Regions from separate parts of the Pseudoalteromonas sp. MMG022 genome, predicted to be linked through region 1. Evidence: predicted binding sites of a transcription regulator. Region 1 holds the regulator's gene; each other region holds the start of a gene.
The links. The regulator sigma-54, encoded in region 1, starts transcription at its own class of promoters, with help from an activator protein. The targets are predictions, from matches to a motif close to GTTGGCACGNNNNTNGNNT.
Positions count from the first base shown of each region.

Region 2: L1070_RS03895 (LPP20 family lipoprotein) is a predicted target of sigma-54. The motif match lies at 3,580-3,598, and genes of this name have one in related genera.
Region 3: L1070_RS12240 (BON domain-containing protein) is a predicted target of sigma-54. The motif match lies at 4,146-4,164, and genes of this name have one in related genera.

Region 1 is NZ_JAKFZQ010000004.1:103,736-109,476, forward strand. Features, by position in the region: gene rapZ (RNase adapter RapZ) at 1-822, opposite strand, end outside; gene ptsN (PTS IIA-like nitrogen regulatory protein PtsN) at 841-1,293, opposite strand; gene hpf (ribosome hibernation promoting factor) at 1,296-1,583, opposite strand; gene L1070_RS04925 (RNA polymerase factor sigma-54) at 1,611-3,128, opposite strand; gene lptB (LPS export ABC transporter ATP-binding protein) at 3,187-3,912, opposite strand; gene lptA (lipopolysaccharide transport periplasmic protein LptA) at 3,915-4,442, opposite strand; gene lptC (LPS export ABC transporter periplasmic protein LptC) at 4,432-4,986, opposite strand; gene L1070_RS04945 (KpsF/GutQ family sugar-phosphate isomerase) at 5,092-5,741, opposite strand, start outside.
Region 2 is NZ_JAKFZQ010000003.1:152,463-158,203, forward strand. Features, by position in the region: gene L1070_RS03865 (FlgO family outer membrane protein) at 1-168, shown strand, start outside; gene L1070_RS03870 (FlgO family outer membrane protein) at 182-859, shown strand; gene L1070_RS03875 (FlgO family outer membrane protein) at 868-1,527, shown strand; tRNA gene L1070_RS03880 (tRNA-Arg) at 1,605-1,679, shown strand; gene L1070_RS03885 (DUF1203 domain-containing protein) at 1,792-2,274, shown strand; gene L1070_RS03890 (flagellar assembly protein T N-terminal domain-containing protein) at 2,331-3,524, opposite strand; gene L1070_RS03895 (LPP20 family lipoprotein) at 3,633-4,112, shown strand; gene flgN (flagellar export chaperone FlgN) at 4,150-4,578, opposite strand; gene flgM (flagellar biosynthesis anti-sigma factor FlgM) at 4,571-4,897, opposite strand; gene flgA (flagellar basal body P-ring formation chaperone FlgA) at 4,967-5,674, opposite strand.
Region 3 is NZ_JAKFZQ010000012.1:39,401-45,141, forward strand. Features, by position in the region: gene L1070_RS12215 (aspartate/glutamate racemase family protein) at 1-433, shown strand, start outside; gene L1070_RS12220 (TonB-dependent receptor) at 519-2,828, shown strand; gene L1070_RS12225 (hypothetical protein) at 2,883-3,074, opposite strand; gene L1070_RS12230 (DUF1328 family protein) at 3,079-3,255, opposite strand; gene L1070_RS12235 (PA2169 family four-helix-bundle protein) at 3,281-3,727, opposite strand; gene L1070_RS12240 (BON domain-containing protein) at 4,201-4,758, shown strand; gene L1070_RS12245 (outer membrane beta-barrel protein) at 4,848-5,429, shown strand; gene L1070_RS12250 (mechanosensitive ion channel family protein) at 5,644-5,741, opposite strand, start outside.

The DNA of each region.
Region 1 (5,741 bases):
GATTTTAATGTTTGGGTGCGTACGTGCAAAGCTCTCACCAATGGTTTGTGCTAGATAGACAGAGCGATGTTGTCCACCTGTACAACCGATAGCGATGGTTAAATAACTACGGTTGTTGCGCTCAAGGTGGGGTAGCCAAGTTTGCACGAAAGTTTGAATTTGCCATGTAAATTTTTGCACAATGCTGTGACTTGCCAAGTAGTCTTTTACGGGTTGATCTAAACCGGTCAATGGCTTGAGCTCGGGTTCCCAATGAGGGTTTGGCAAAAAGCGTGCGTCAAAAACAAAGTCAGCCTCTTTAGGTATGCCATGCTTAAACCCAAATGATTGAAATGTAACGATAAGTTGTTTATCTTTCTTACCTAAAATTCGCTCTCGAATGGTTTCTGCGAGTTGGTGAACACTCAAATCTGTGGTGTCTATCAGGACATCTGCACGAGTGGTGAGTACATCAAGTAGTTTTTTTTCTGCTTTTATTGCTAAATCTAAGGGCAGATCATGTATTGATAGCGGATGCAGGCGGCGAGTTTCGGAAAAGCGTCTGATGAGTGTATTGTCGTCACTATCAAGGTAAAACAACATTGGGTTTGCAAAACCCGGTAAGTACTCAAGTATATCATTAAAGTCTTGTTGCTCTTTTGGCAGGTTGCGTACATCAATACTGACGGCTATTTTATCGTAATTGTCAGATACGCTGCGCACTAGTGAGGGCAGTAGATTAACAGGAATGTTATCAACACAGTAATACCCCAAATCTTCGAGTACACGTAAGGCAACGGATTTTCCAGAACCGGAACGACCGCTAATGATGATTAGTTCCATTATGCTCCCTTTGGTAACCTAGTCTGCTGAAGCAATAATGGCATAAAGTTCCTCATCATTGCCAGCATTGCGCAGTTGTTTACAGAATTCTTTATTATTTAGCTTTTCGGCAATGGCTGCAAGGGTTTTCAAGTGCTGTTGATTATCACCATCTGGGACTATCAGTGCGAGAAATATATCGACGGGACGGTTATCAATGGCATCGAAAGGGATTCCTTGCTGATTTACGAGTAACATAGCGGTAACTTCGTCGATACCCTCGATTCGGCCATGAGGGATTGCGATGCCCTTACCAATACCAGTACTCCCCAATTTTTCTCGGCTCATCAATGCATTTAGTATGTCATGTTGGCTTAGCTCTGGGAGTTGTTCATGCGCTAACTCACTGATGTATTCGAGAACCCGTTTTTTGCTATTAAAAAGGACCGCAGCTTTACTGCAGTCCTTATTGATAAGTGAGCTTAATTTCATGATTAGTGTCGAGTAAGCTTCTCTTTGTGTTTAATTACTTGGCGATCTAACTTATCGATAAGGCCATCGATCGCAGCATACATATCTTGATGTTCCGTTGATGCAAATAACTCTCCACCATTGACGTGTAAAGTGGCTTCGGCCTTTTGGACCAGCTTTTCAACATCTAAGATCACATGTACATTGTTGATGTGATCAAAATGCCTTTCCAGCTTCGCAAACTTGTTGGTTACATAGTCTCTTAATGAATCAGTGATTTCTACATGACGACCAGTTAAATTTAGTTGCATAAGCATTTTCCTTCTTTGGTATTACGTCTAAATCAAGCTCTTACGCTGATTGGACGGTGGAATGGCTAACGACTCCCGATATTTGGCTATGGTGCGTCGGGCCACCTTTATTCCTTGCTCTGCTAGGATATCTGCTATTTTACTATCGCTTAATGGTTTCGCGGTATTTTCTGCAGCTACTAGCTTTTTGATAAGTGCTCGAATCGCAGTGGATGAACACTCTCCTCCGTTTTCTGTACTCACATGGCTTGAGAAGAAGTATTTCAACTCAAAAATGCCCCTAGGTGTATGCATATACTTTTGAGTCGTAACTCGAGAGATGGTTGACTCGTGCATCTCTACCATTTCAGCTACATCATTTAACACCATAGGCCGCATTGCTTCAGGGCCATGTTCAAAGAATGCCTGTTGTTGTTGCACAATGCAATTAGTAACTTTCATTAAAGTTTCATTTCTGCTTTCTAAGCTTTTAATGAACCATTTAGCTTCTTGAAGATGTGAGCGTATAAACTGACTGTCTGTGCTGGATTTCACTGAGCGTGACATTGCCGCGTAGTGATCATTCACTCTGATTTTTGGCATACAATCGGGATTTAACTCAACAACCCAGCGACCTTTGACTTTTTTAACTGATACATCTGGGATTACATATTCTGACTCTTCCCGAATAATACTCGCTGCGGGTTTTGGATTGAGCGAATGAATCAACGTCATAATTTCTTTGAGCTCAGTTTCCTTGAGCTTGGTCTTTTTCATCAAGGTGCGATAATCTCGGCTCGCTAAAAGATCAATGTGCTCGTTGAGTATCATTTTGGTTTCTTGGAGCCAAGGTGTTGTTTTTGGGTCAAATTGGTTTAACTGAATGCAGAGACACTCTTGCAAACTGCGTGCACCAATACCGACTGGGTCGAACAATTGAATACGCTTTAGTACTGCTTCTACTTCATCAAGTTCAATAAGCTCTTCAGTATTGCCGTCATTAAGGCTCTCTAGAATATCTTCGGTGCTCAGTGTCAGAGTACCGTTATCATCAATTGCCTCTACGATTGCGACAGCGATGCCATGATCCGTTGGACTAAAAGGAGTGAGCTCAAGTTGCCACATTAAGTATTCATGAAGGGTTTCAGTGGTTTCGCCTTGATAAACGGTTTCGTCTTCAGGCATAGGGCCGCTGCTGGCTGCAGGGGCGGCACTCATGTACTCATCCCAAGTAACATCCATGGCCAATTCATCGCTGACGGTATCTTTGCTCAGCGCCGCATCAGAGTCCATTTCATAGTCGCTAACGGCCTCTGCTTCATAGGTGTCCTGATCTTGGCTTGCATCGTCCTGGCTATTATCTTTACCATTTTTTTCTTGAGCATCACTATCAAGCTCAGAATCGGAATCAGACTCTTCTATTTCAAGAAGGGGGTTGCTATCCAGCGCTTCTTGAATTTCTTGTTGTAGATCCAGCGTACTCAATTGCAGCAAACGAATGGCCTGCTGTAATTGCGGTGTCATGGTAAGTTGCTGCCCCATGCGCAGCTGTAACGATTGCCTCATGTACCTTTAACAATCCTTCTTATTCTCTATTTTATTGTTGTGACCAAGCGTATATTAACTATAGCCTGAATTGTTCACCAAGGTAGACATCTCTTACTGTTTGATCCGCCAAAACATGTTCAGGCGTCCCAGATGCGATCAGTTCACCATGTGATACTATGTAGGCTTTTTCACATACATCAAGGGTTTCTCGAACATTGTGATCGGTAATAAGTACACCGATACCTCTATTTTTTAAATGTTCGATTATTTTCTTTATATCTAACACTGAAATGGGATCAACACCAGCAAAAGGCTCATCTAGGAGGATAAATTTTGGATTTGCGGCTAAAGCGCGAGCAATTTCAACACGACGGCGCTCACCTCCAGATAAAGCCATACCTAAACTGTCACGAATATGCTGGATGTTGAACTCATCCAATAACTCGTTTAAAACCTGCTCTCGGGCTTCTTTGTTTAGTGAGTTCCTCGTTTCTAGAATTGCCATCAAGTTTTGGTACACTGTTAGCTTTCTAAAAATAGATGATTCCTGCGGTAAATAACCTATACCAAGGCGGGCTCGGTTATGCATAGGCAATAGCGTAATATCATGATCGTTAATACAAACCGTGCCATGGTCACTTGGAACAAGGCCAACAATCATGTAAAAGCTCGTTGTTTTTCCAGCACCATTTGGACCGAGTAAACCGACTATGCTACCCGCTTCTACGCTTAGGCTAACGTTTTTGACAACTTGTCTGCCCTTGTAGCTCTTTGCCAGAGCCGTTGCGGTCAATACGCTCATAATTACTTACCTTGGTCTGGTTTTTTTGATTTCTTCTCAGGTACAAGAATGGTGTGTACTCGAGCGTTATCCTGTTCACCTCGCTCAGCACTGATCAGTTGTTTGTCCATGTCGTAGGTGATTGACTGAGCTTGAATAATCTGTCCAGACTGGTTGATAGAGGCATTGCCTTTGATGACCAAAGTACGATTAGCAACATCATAACGGATTTCCAGCGCGCTGGCGGTAAGTTCAGTTCCATCTAGCTGCTTTTCAATAAAGCGAGCAGGGTTGCCCGTTGCTACGAGGAGTTGTTTATTATCGCCTAATTCTTCTCGGCGATGAACTTCTAATCTGTCGGCATTGATTTTACGGTTGCCATGAATGATTTCGACATTCTGTTCAAATATGCCAATATTGGTTTTTAGCATGGCTTGTTGCTTACCCGCTTTGATGGAAACCTCACTGGTCGTCTTATTTTGCTGCGCGTTAACGCTGTGGCATAGGAGCAACCCAAGCAAGGTTACAGTAAATAATAATTTATTGGTCATAATAAATAGTTCGAGTATGGTTTATTAATTCAATTATATCGGTGTTTAAATCGGCATAGAGACCTTTGCCTGTAATCTTTAAACTCGGTCCAGTAATTTCAACTGGTCGTTCCGACTGCATTAGTCGCTCATTTATTTCAACGCGTATATTGTCTGCTTTAATCAACGAGATCATCGCACCCGTCGTAAGATTTTGAGCTTCTACATTTCCTTCTAACATCAGCGTATTATTTTCATACAAAGTGGCCTCTTGGGAAGAAATCAGCCAGCTTTGTGAGCCGTTATACAAGTTAAATACCGGCGCAGTAAAGTGGCTAAATCCAAGTTCTTGATATAGCTCCATTTTAACAGCCGTGACCGTGTAAGTTCTGACGCCAGCCTCATTATATGAGGTTTGTTGTAACTCAGTTGCGATATAATCTGGTTTCGCAATTATGTCACTCTGTTTACTCGTTTTTGGGGTTTCCTGTGTTAGATAGGGGTACCAAAGCCAAGTCATTGATATGACAAAAATAATAAGCAAAATGGCTCGACTGCTACTCATTACAAGTTTCCAAAACGTGGTCGCAGCGTTACGCTGTACCTCAAACTAAAATGCGTTTGATGAATAAATAATGAATGACACTCTGTTGTCACAGATATCTCCATGTTAAAGCACCCCTGCGCGAAGCAAATCTTGAGTGTTGAGTGCGCCAATAGGGCGGTTATAGTCATCTATGACAACCAAGCCATTGATTCGTTTAGTTTCCATGATATTTAAAGCCTCTGCGGCTAGCATATCAGCTTTTGCTGTTGTGCAGTTCACCGTCATTGCTTTGTGAATCGGTGTGTGGTGTAAATCAACCCGTTGCTCGATAATACGTCGCAAATCTCCATCAGTGAAAATACCAATTAGTTCATTGTGCTCATTTACAACGGTGGTCATACCGAGCCCTTTTGCTGACATTTCAAAAAGCGCATCTTTAATCGTACTTGTATATGAAACAATCGGGACTTGTTCATCTTTGTGCATGATTTCATTTAACGTCAGCAATAAACGTTTGCCCAAAGAGCCACCTGGATGTGACAGTGCAAAATCATCGGCGGTAAAGCCCTTCGCTTCGAGTAACGCAACGGCCAGTGCATCACCCATAACAAGCGTTGCAGTGGTGCTGGCTGTTGGTGCTAGACCAAGTGGGCAAGCTTCTTTTGAAATGGCAATATTGAGGTGAATGTCAGATAGTTTTGCCATTGAAGAAAGAGGGTTACCCGTCATCGTAATTATTTTTGCACCAATACGTTTTATCACGGGAATAATAT
Region 2 (5,741 bases), on a different contig from region 1:
GGAACATTAACCCAGCAGCAACATGCATATATTGTTAATGCTAGACTTATAGATATGCAAAGTGGCCGAATTGTCTCTGCGGCGACAGCAGAGATCCCCATCAATGTGATGTGGTCAGATGAAAAAGTACAGCAACGCGATGGCTTGATCTATCGTAGTGAATATTGATGAGGAACATACGATGAAGAATTTTTTATATATTTTACTACTACCGTTGAGTGTTGGCTGTGCGAACATGATGAGCAGTTGGGAGAAGCCTACGCAGCAACAAGAGACTGTCGAAAGTGGGCAGCGCAGTGTAAAGGCTCCAAGTGCACCAAAAGAAGCTTTTCAGTCTCGTAATGCAATACCCAACACGGCGAGCCAGATGGCTAGTATGAGCCGCAAAAACATTAACCACTATGTACGTGGAATAATGCAAGATATGGTCGAGAACCTGCAATATGTTAATTCAAAAACGCCTTTGGCGGTCTCTAGTTTTGTTTATTTAGATGATAACTATGATCAAGCGACACTACTTGGCAATCAATTGTCAGAAAGCTTTATGCATGAGTTACATAAGTTTGGTGTTGCGGTAGTGGATTTTAAAACGACAGATTATATGCGAGTGACCCCAGATGGCGATTTTGTGTTTAGTCGAGATTATTTGGAATTGAATGAAACACAGAGCTTTCAATATGTACTTGCTGGTACTTTAGTTAATCACCAAGGCGGGGTGTTGGTTAACGCACGTATAGTAGGCATAAACAGTAAAGCTGTGGTTGGTTCTGCGCAAGGATTTATCCCCCAATCTGTAGTTGATGCATTAGGTAATAGCTACAGAACGGATGGTATTTTACTAAAAAAAGCCAGTAACTGAGGTATAGTATGAAACAGCGAATTTACCTTCTGAGCACACTGGTACTTGCGCTTAGTGGGTGCCAACTTCTGATCCCAACTAAGATCTATGTAGAAGAAGAGCGTACCGCACACAACCAGTCCAGCAATGCTCAAACCAAGCAACAGTTAATTGAGGACGAACTAGCGGACGAGTTTTCGGCGCTACAAAATACACGTCGCTTTAACCCATCTCAACATCACTTACGTTTAGCAAATTATGTCGAACAAATGGCGCTTGATTTGGTAGATACCATGAATTCTGAGCAAGATATTAGTATTGCAGTAGCATCATTTGTAGATTTTGACAACAATTTGCGTACTACAAATCAATTAGGAAATCAGCTAGCGGAAACCTTTATTCACCAACTACAAAAGTTTGGCTATGGGGTCGTAGATTTTAAAACTGCTAATTCGGTTTCTGTAACCTCCAGTGGCGACTTTTCATTCTCAAGAGAGGTGAAGGCACTAACGAATCAACGTATTGCTAGTCATATACTTTCAGGCACGATGATATATCGCAGTATGGGGGTGGAGGTAAATGCGCGTGTGATAGATATAGATTCAAAGCAAGTGATTGCGACAAGTACGAAGTTGCTGCCTCATTATGTGCTACAAAGCGCAAATATCGTCTTGTCCAGCGTCAATTAAAGCATAATTAAGTTGCTGACTTTTATAAAAAAGTATTGAAATTAAAGAAGCCAAAGGGCTATACTTTTAGTCACTTTGGCCCCTTAGTTAAATGGATATAACAGTCCCCTCCTAAGGGATAGTTGCAGGTTCGATTCCTGCAGGGGCCGCCAGCTCTTAATACCCATCTCAGATCAGATTTTACATAGCGACAGTTCCATTTATAGCCAGCCCCATAAAGTCATCGATCTTATACTCGCCTTTTATTCTAACTAGGGTGGGCATATGAACACTGATTTTATTATTAAAGCGCTAGATTTAGAGCTTTTCACACCACTGATGTCTTTGGATCAGAGCGCGTTAGCTGCGGTCGATGCTAGGTGGGTTTATGTGGACTCTATGCCAGGCTTCCCATGTCGTGTTTCTTTAGTTGATGCACAGGTTGGGGAGCGAGTTATGCTTGTGCACTTTTTTCATCATGATAGTACTTCTCCTTATCGTTCATCTGGCCCAATCTTTGTAAGAGAGCAGGCAAAAACAGCTAACCTATCGGTGAATGAGATCCCCGAAGTACTGAGCCAGCGATTACTGTCATTGCGAGGGTATAGCGCACATCATGACATGTTGGAAGCCGTTATTGTACAAGGGGAACAGGTAAAGGGAGTGATACATCAGATATTCGCTAATCCAGAAATTGATTACGTGCACATTCACAATGCGAGCCCTGGGTGTTATAGCTGTGTAGCTTATCGAGCTGAGAGCTATTGATAGTCGGTTGATCTAGGTGGCGCGAAGAAACCGCGCTACCTAGTGAATTAAAGTTACTAGTTATCCAGAGCAAAACTCTCTTCGCTTTTGACTTGTACTTGTACAATATCATTGAGTTGTACATTGCTAAGCGGGCGAGTATTTAAGTTTACCGCTGTTGCACTTTGCATATTTACATTGACTACTTTGAGCTGGTTTATTGTTTTTGTCGTTGAGTTAATGATATTGCCATTACCCATCATGATATCGCTGCGATGCATGATAGTTAATACCTTGCCAGGTTCCAGGCCATGATCTTTACCTAAGTTGATGACAACCTGCTCACTGTCTAAATATAGAATTTTACCTTTAGTGGGAATGCATGACACAGCTGTATTGAGGTCTTGACTCACTTTATTAAAAACTTCCTGAATGCGCTGCCCATAATGAGAGCGCCAAAATTTTTCGCTGTATACATCAATTAATTCAGTCTTTTCGAAAGGCCAAATCCCTTGAGTTGTATAGTGTTGGTACCATACTTTTTCAAAGGTCATGGCATCATAAAGCGCAAAATCTATCTTAAAACTTCTCAGGTATTCATCATCTTGCCAGAACGCGTAGTCGTTATTGAGTTTATCCAACCCAGCTACATCTGTGATTTGACTTAGTAGTACATATTGGCTGTTACTATTCATGGCAATCGTTTCAACAAGCAAGTGATTGTAGTCAAACTGTTGCGTAAAATACTCTTGCACGTTTATTGCGGTATTCAAGTAAGGGATAGGCTTAACCGCATTGGTGCGCTCGTTCAGAGTATTAAACAGTCTTTGTGACACCGATTTAGATATGTCAAATATTTGACCCAGTCTTGCTTGGTGCGGCTGAGTTAGCTGACTTTGCGTGATGGCTATTTGCTTATTAAATTGTTGTGCTAAACATTGTCCCTTTGTCGCATAAATATCTAAATGTAGTGTGACGGTATATTGATCTTGCTCTTTACTTTCACTGACGAGGTTAATTTGTTGAATTTCACCATGAGATTTTATTTTCAAATCATCTTGAGCCAAGACCCCATCAGCAACGCTTTGCACGCTAGTCACGGTTGCTCCTGAGAATATAAGTGCTTGTGTGATAGCATCTTTTACGGCTGCTTGACGAGCTTGAGATACATCACGCCCTTGGGTGCTAGCATAGCCAACTACCTCATACCACTCAGCCTTAACGCCTAAGCTCATCACACATAGTGCGAATAATGTGATTGCCTTCATCATAATATAGAACCTCGAAAGATTGATAGTTAACTAAAGCAATTCATGTACCATAATTTTTGGCAAGGATTGTGCATCGTGAAATGCATTATTTTTATGAGGTGAGCAAAGATGGACATCAGTAGAACGATAAATCTAGCTAATTTTATAGTGACGGCAAGTTTACTGTTTATTCTAACTGGTTGTAGTAGTGTTTTCGACAAGCATATTGAATACGAGTACATTGAACCAGATCATTACCCCGTGTTAAAAGCAATTGGGTATGCGCCATTGAGTGCTCAGCCTGGAGAAAATGACACGCAAAAAATGCTTATGGCTGTTAAGGTTTCAAAACTAGAAGCATATCGTGAACTGACTGAGCAGGTTTATGGCCAAAATATCTCGTCAACGATGACGGTAAAAGGTGCGATAGCACAAAACGATGGATTGCAGAGTCAAGTGAATGGTGTCATTCGAGGCGCAAAAGTAGTGAAGAGCTATTCAGCAGGCGACACATATGTGACAGAACTTGAGCTTGATATGAAGCGTGTACATGATTTGTACATTACTCAAGTGAAACCTAGAAAAATCAAGCGGGTTACTTATTACTGATGTGGCTTGAGGCTCTGTTAATCACAGAGCCTGACGATCATGCTTTTAGATTTTTAACGAGTTCGTTATTTCGTGAAACGACAGCACCATCTTGGCTGTAGGTAACGGAAGAGGGCACACCTATCAAAATATCTTTTAACTCTCTTACACTTAGATGTGCTAAGTGTGCTGCATGCGCATTTACTTCGTTTTTGTGCTTACACTCTCGCAGTAGTGCATCAATTTTTGAAGCGTAATCTTTGGCTTCTTGTTGTTGAAATAAACTCTTATCAAAGCCTGACAGTTCTTTGTCAACTTTTTGAATTGTGTTGAGTAGCTGTAACTTTTCCTTAGCGAGACCCTTCAGTCCATCACCTTTCTTGGCCGCCAACGCATCAAGCTCACTATCTAACAACAGGGTCAGAGTTGTTAAATGAGTGAGCTGCTTCTCTAGCTTATGTATGCAAAGTGAGAGTTGATCATCCATACATGTCAAACTCGAATGCAGCAATATTCTTCGCCAACTTTTGAGCGTCTATTTGATACTTGCCTTCGCTGATAGCTTTTTTAAGTTCAGCTACCTTTTCATTGTCAAATGCTGGCGCATCTTGCGCTTTGTCCTGCAGGCTTTTCAACTGCTTAGCTTGAGGTGTTAGGCTAACAGAATCAGATGCGGCTTTTTCAGGCGCTTTAGTTTGCGCATTGCTACTCGCATTTGCTTCATTTTTTTGCAACTCAGCTTTTTGTTGCTTAATATTATTAAGCACGCTGCTAGATTGCGTTTGACCTTTAACGTTATTTACCATGATTGTGACCCAAAAATTACTTTCTTGTTTAGAATATCGGCTGCTACTTGTATAACTTTAGCAAAAATTTTAGATATTGACCTCAACAGAATCAACATCTTTTACCCTTGCCGAAAGTATTTTTCCAGACTTTTGATTTTTAACTTGAATTTGCTCACCGATGTTTCCATCTTGCAAAGCTATTCCCGTTGTTTTAATAGTCAAAGTTGCTGTTTTGGCATAAATGCTGACGATATCGCCTTTACATACCATGCAGATTTGATGCATCCCAATAGGCATACCTTCTCGCAAAGTTCGCTTACTTCGGCTGCCGATTAGTAAATTTTTATCGTCTATGTATGAAGCTCTGACGAAGTGCTTGGCTCTATACTCCAATTTTAGGTGCTCTTCAGTCAACAGTTCGCCTTTGGAAATAAGGGCATTACTGACGATGACAGGGAATAGTTCCTCAACACGAATATGAACGTACTGTGTCCAACCAGATAAATCGTCACATTTAAGTTGTACGGTTACCTGCCGATTAAACGGTGGCGACGCATTTGTAGATATATCGATTGGTTGCTCGCAGTAACGGGTTGGAAGTCTTGCATCCAAAGGAATTGCACTGATTTGAAGTTTACTATCAGGCTTCATTGCAATTAAGTCTGCAATATAGGTCCTAGCAGCTTCTTCAAGTGCTTGATTGTTGTAATTTTGAGCATAAACTTCACAACTGAGTAGAATATATACCATTGTGGAAAAAAACCCGAAGGTTTTGGTTTTTTTTAACAAACTCATGATGTTTCGACTATGCTTATCATGTGAAAAAGGGTATAAAGATTTTGCGTTAATTGTGGCACCTCTT
Region 3 (5,741 bases), on a different contig from region 1:
AGTGGTCCCACAGCTCACAAAATATGTGTCTGTGCCCATTATACATGTTGCGGATGTGGTCGCGCAGACACTAAAGGCACGGAGCGTTGAACGCGTCGCACTGCTTGGTACGCGTTTTACCATGTCAGAGCCATTCTATGCTGAGCATTTAAGCAAGCACGCTTTAGAGGTGATTGTCCCAAATCAAGACGAGCAGAAAATGGTGGATGGTGTCATTTATCAAGAGTTATGTGTTGGGCAAATTAATCCAAGTTCAAAGCAACAATACCTAACGTTGATAAATGCATTACATAAAAGAGGCGCTCAGGCGGTAATACTCGGATGCACAGAGATAGGTTTGCTTATCAATCAACGAGATTGTGAACTGACGTTATTTGACACAACACAAATACATGCACAAGCGGCTGTAAGCTTTGCCTGTGACAATAGCTAGCGCCCCTTACTTGCTTTTATGTTGCTAAGTTATACAAGCGCATCTATAACTGTATGATGCGTTTATTTTTTATAGTGATATAAAAGTGAGTAAGAGGCTAGCGGTATGTTGTATCTGGGTGTCGAGTATATTTGGAGGTTTGTTGCAAGCTCAGGAGGACGAACAAGAGATCTTCTCACTTACGTTGAATGACTTACTGGAGCTTTCCGTGACGTCCGGCTCTGAACGAGCCGAGAAGTTGCGCTATACACCCGCTTCCATTCAAGTCCTCACCAAAGAGCAAATCAAACAGCGTGGTTATACAAGCCTAAGCGAGGCCATTACAGATTTTTCTGGATTCGACCTCAGTACTTCGTACGGTTCTGAACACACGACTTTTTATCAAAGGGGATATAGAACTCCGAGTGCACAGCGTACATTGGTTATGATTAATGGCATTATTAATAACCGGCTGTGGAGCCACGACTTTCCAGCTAATCGGCAGATCCCACTTACTGGTATTGAACGTGTAGAGGTGCTTTCTGGCCCTGCTGGTGCTGTATATGGGCCCAATGCCTTTTTGGGAGTGATCAATATCATTACGCAAAAAGGCAAGGACTTAGAGAGTGACGAGCACCATTTAACGATGCAAGTTCAGATGGCTGATTTTGATTCGAAGGGGTTAGATTTCACGGTACTGGGTAAGCAACAAGGCCTAAGTTATTGGTTATCGGCAAAGGTCTATGAAAGTGATGGGCCTGAACTTGAAGATATGGCGACCTGGGACTTTACGAATGAGCAGTATTTATCAGATGAGCGGTTTTGGGGACCTGTACTCAACTATAAATATAATGGCGTACCATACGGAGAATATGTTTCAAAGAATCAAGAGCAAGGGGTGTTTGGTGAGATAAGCTATGATGGCTTGACCGCTGGTGTTAACCACTGGATCACGCACACTGGCTATGGCGTGCAGTTTAGTTTTGATAGGGGGCAGCCTAATGCTACCTGGAGTAAAAGAACTAACATGTATTACCTTGAATACGATCATGTTTTTTCTTCAGGCTTTGGAGTGAAAAGCTTCTTGCGCTATCGCACTGAACAGAGATACGGTAATTGGGCTGAGGCAAGCCCTGATAAAAACAGCGAAAACTCCCAATATTCGTTCGTCACCATTTCCGATTGGAACTCGTTTAACTCCTCTTGGCAAGCTCGTCAGGATTATGACTACCAATATTCAGACTCATTACATTTGGCTGCGGGAATTAAATACGAAAGAAAGGAATTAACCAAAGCTTATGAAATTTGTGGGTATTGGGCATCTGCGTACTGCTCATTAGAAGATGATGGACAGTTGGGACCTTATGGACTGGGCAAAGGGGTATATTATTCCACCGACAGCAGCATGCCTGTACTACTTGGTGCGTTGGGGGAAATGGACGAGTCTAATCTCATTCGAACTACAGACAGAGGCGCATATTTTAGAGCTAGTTTAAAAATGCCAGGTTGGTCGTTAAGTGGCGCCATTCGCTGGGATAATAATTCAACCTATGGCACATTCATCAAGCCCAGAGTGGCGGCTACTTATGATTACAATGAACGCAATACATTTAAGATAATTTATGCCACTGCTTTTCAAGAACCTGCACCCATTCAACTCTATGGCGGCTGGAATGGTCGCAATGCCAATCCTAACTTGTTGCCAGAAGAAGTTCGTGACTTGTCGTTAATATGGATGTATCAAAGTGGGGCATGGTTTAGTGATTGGTCAGCTTTTTATAGTAAATATAAAAACGTAATAAAAGAAGAAGCGGATAATGCGGGTAAAAGGGATGTAAAAGGAATTGAGTGGCGTGTTAAATATGAGATGGATAATCACTGGTTTGACGCAGCTCAGATAAGCAGTTACATAAACTACAGTTATACTGATGTTACGAGTTATATCAACTATGATCATCAGCGTGGCCGTTGGATAGGTAGTGGCAGCGCAGCCTGTAAGCAAGATAGCACGCTATGCGAAGAGTATCGATTGCCCTTGGGTGATATAGCGCCACACAAACTGAATATTGGTTTTAATGTGCCGGTTACTTCCCAATGGAGTGTAAATACTCGGTTTAACTATGTATCTTCTCGGCACCTTTACTTAAGAAACCCATTAAGAGCACAGGGAATTAAGCTTGGAGACTATTTGACAACGAACCTAAATTTGACGTGGCGCAGTGATAGGCTCAGTGTTCACGTTAAAATTAACAATCTATTTGATAGTCAAATATATCATTCTGGGCTTGGACCTGCCGACTCGGGCAATGCATTTACAAGTGCTGATGGTAACCTTTCACGCACTCAAGGGTTTTACAATTCAGTGTTGCCACAAGTGGGCCGTAATTGGGAAGTTGTCGTCACCGCCAGCTTTTAGCTCGTTGAAAAGCTCAAAAGGCGGGGGGCGCACTTTTGAGCTTAGTTTGTGTTATTAACAGTTTTCGTTTTCTGCTTTCGCTGCTTCTTTGAGGTTTTCACAAGCGTCTTCGACAGCGTTTTGAGCGTCAGTGACCATTTCATCAACCTCTTCGCCTGTTTCCTCGGCAGGGCCGTCAGAGCAACCAGCTAGTGTCAATAGTGTTGCTGCACCAAAGACTTGTATCAATGTTTTTAAGCTATTCATAATATCACCTTGTTCCTTTTGATTTATTTATTAACGACAGAAGAAATGACAGCACTAAAAAAGCAACGAAGATAAAGAACAAAATCTTCGCAATGCTAGCTGCTGCACCCGCGATGCCACCAAAACCAAATACAGCGGCAATAAGCGCAAGTACTAAAAAAATAAGTGACCAACGTAACATGGGAACCTCCTTTGTACTTAGGCTGTTAAGCCGTAGTTTCTTTCAGGCCTTTCATCTCATCATGGTTTGCCTGCATCACCGAGCGGATTTGATTGAGGGCGAGTGTACAGCTAGGTGGTAAGTCTTGCTTTAAAGCTCTGTCGATTTTTCTCAGTACTTTATCTTCGACCTCTTCAAGCTGAGAAAGGTAGGTATGCTCTTTATCCGTACTAATAAGCGAAATGACTTTAGTATAGGACTCTCGAAGTTCAACGCTTAACGCGTTGTCATCTTCAATTTTACCCTCATCGGCAACTATGAATTTTTGTAGCTCAGATACGGCCTGTGCCTTATCGAGAATATTTTTCTCAAAAATTCGTGCCAGTATAAGGTTGTCAATGTTCTTCTTGGCTTGCGTGTAAAACTCTACGCCTGCATTTAGTACTTTGATCAGTTCTTTAACTGTACTTAAATCATGATTGGGATGCGTCATATATTCTCTCCTTAATCTTCAACAAATTAAACTTTGCGTGTTCAAATATCATCAAGCATGTCCTATGCCATATTGTTTTTACTTTATTTTCATGTGGTTATGGGGTTTTTAACTAGGAAGATGTAATTTTTACTTAATGGTTGTAATCACTTCACGTAATTTTTGCATGATTGTGACTCATGTGATTTATAACAGTGTGTGATGGGTAAGCTTGGTACTTTAAAAAACGAATGAGCCTGTATTGCGACGTCTAGTGATAGCAAGTAGATGGATAACAGTGCAGTTGTTTGACATAGCCTGTCAAAAAGTTACAAAGGCCGTGAATATTTTACCTGTAAAAATTTCATGTTCAATGCAATAGAGGCGCATATAGAACTAAGGTTTTCTTTTATTTGTTTGATTTATATGATGTTTTACTTTTGGTATGCGTTGTGCTTCATCTAATTCGACCAAATAATTTAAGGAGAATGATTATGAAACGCACATTGATTACTATCGCATTGGCTTCAACTTTGGCTGCAACCTCAGCAAGCGCTAAAGATAACACGTGGGAGAAAGAAGCAAGCGATGCTTGGATAGATGGTAAAGCAGAAGCTACGCTGCTATTTAACACGAACCTAGATTCTTTTGACATCAACACCGATGTCAAGGGGGGGGTAGTTATCCTGACTGGTAAAGTTGAGCGTAGCGTAGATAAAAAACTCGCTGAAGAACTCGTTGAGGGGATCGACGGAGTAAAAGAGGTTGAGAACCAGATCACCATCGTTGAGAGCGCTCAGCAAGATAAAAGCAACCATATGGATAAGTCTACATTTACGGACGCTAAAATAGCTACCGTGATTAAAACACGCTTTCTATTTGATACGGATGTTGATGCCAGCGACATTGAAGTTGATGTTGAAAACGGCGAAGTAACATTGCGTGGGGAAGTGGCTTCTTCTTCAGAGAAGCAGCTCGCTGTAGCCATAGCGAAGAATACAGCTGACGTACGTGATGTTAATACAGAGCTAAAAATCGTTAAAGAATCTTAATTACCCAATGCTTAAAAGCGCTCCTATGAGCGCTTTTTTTATCACTAAATTTCAATTCACAACTTTCTATAAATACACAAGGAATTATTATGCGTAAATTCGCTTCAATTACCGCTGCGTCTATGGTTTTAGCAATGAGTGGGGTAGCATCTGCTGCACAAGGCAATTACTTTGATTTTAATGGTGAGCCTAAGGTGTATGCCGGTATTGGCTATGGTCAGTATTCGTTTCAGTGGGATGACAGAGAAAACGATACCAGCTTTGATGAAGATGAGTCGATGTTAAAGGGTTATATCGGTACGGCTCTAAATGAATACTTTAGTGTTGAGCTTGCCTATCAAAACTTTGATGAAGCTAGTGATATCGATAGCAATGCAGAGCTTGATGGTGTCTCGTTAGCTGCGCGTTTTTCTGCGCCACTCAGTAATAGATTTTCACTCTATGCAAAAGGAGGGTGGCTTGAGTGGAATGCTGATATTTATGCCAATATTCCAGAAGTAGGTAGGGTTGGTACTGAACTTGATGGCGGCGATTGGTTTTATGGTGCGGGTGTTGCCTTCGCTGTGACTAACAATGTAAACATGCGACTGGAGTATGAGCGCTACGAGCTGGATGATAGAATAGACCCGAATATGGATGTGGCATCTTTGTCTGTTGAATATGTATTTTGACGTACAATTATTCCAAACATAGTGCCCAGTTTACATGTTGTTTTTCACCGCTGTGATTTATCATAGCGGTGTTTTTATTTAAATAAAGAGCGCAAGGTTCAACAGGGAAAGGCGCACGTATTTAAGTTAACCTTACTTATAGCAAGCGTGTTAAATGATTAAAAATCTTTGGCTTTGGTATCAGGCCATTTTTAACGTTCTTTAGCGAGTCAAATTACTCATCATGCTTTTGCATATCCTGCAAGGTCTTCCCACCCTTAGCATTAAAATCAAGCGTGCGAATAGGAAATGGTATGAGGATATCGTTCTCAT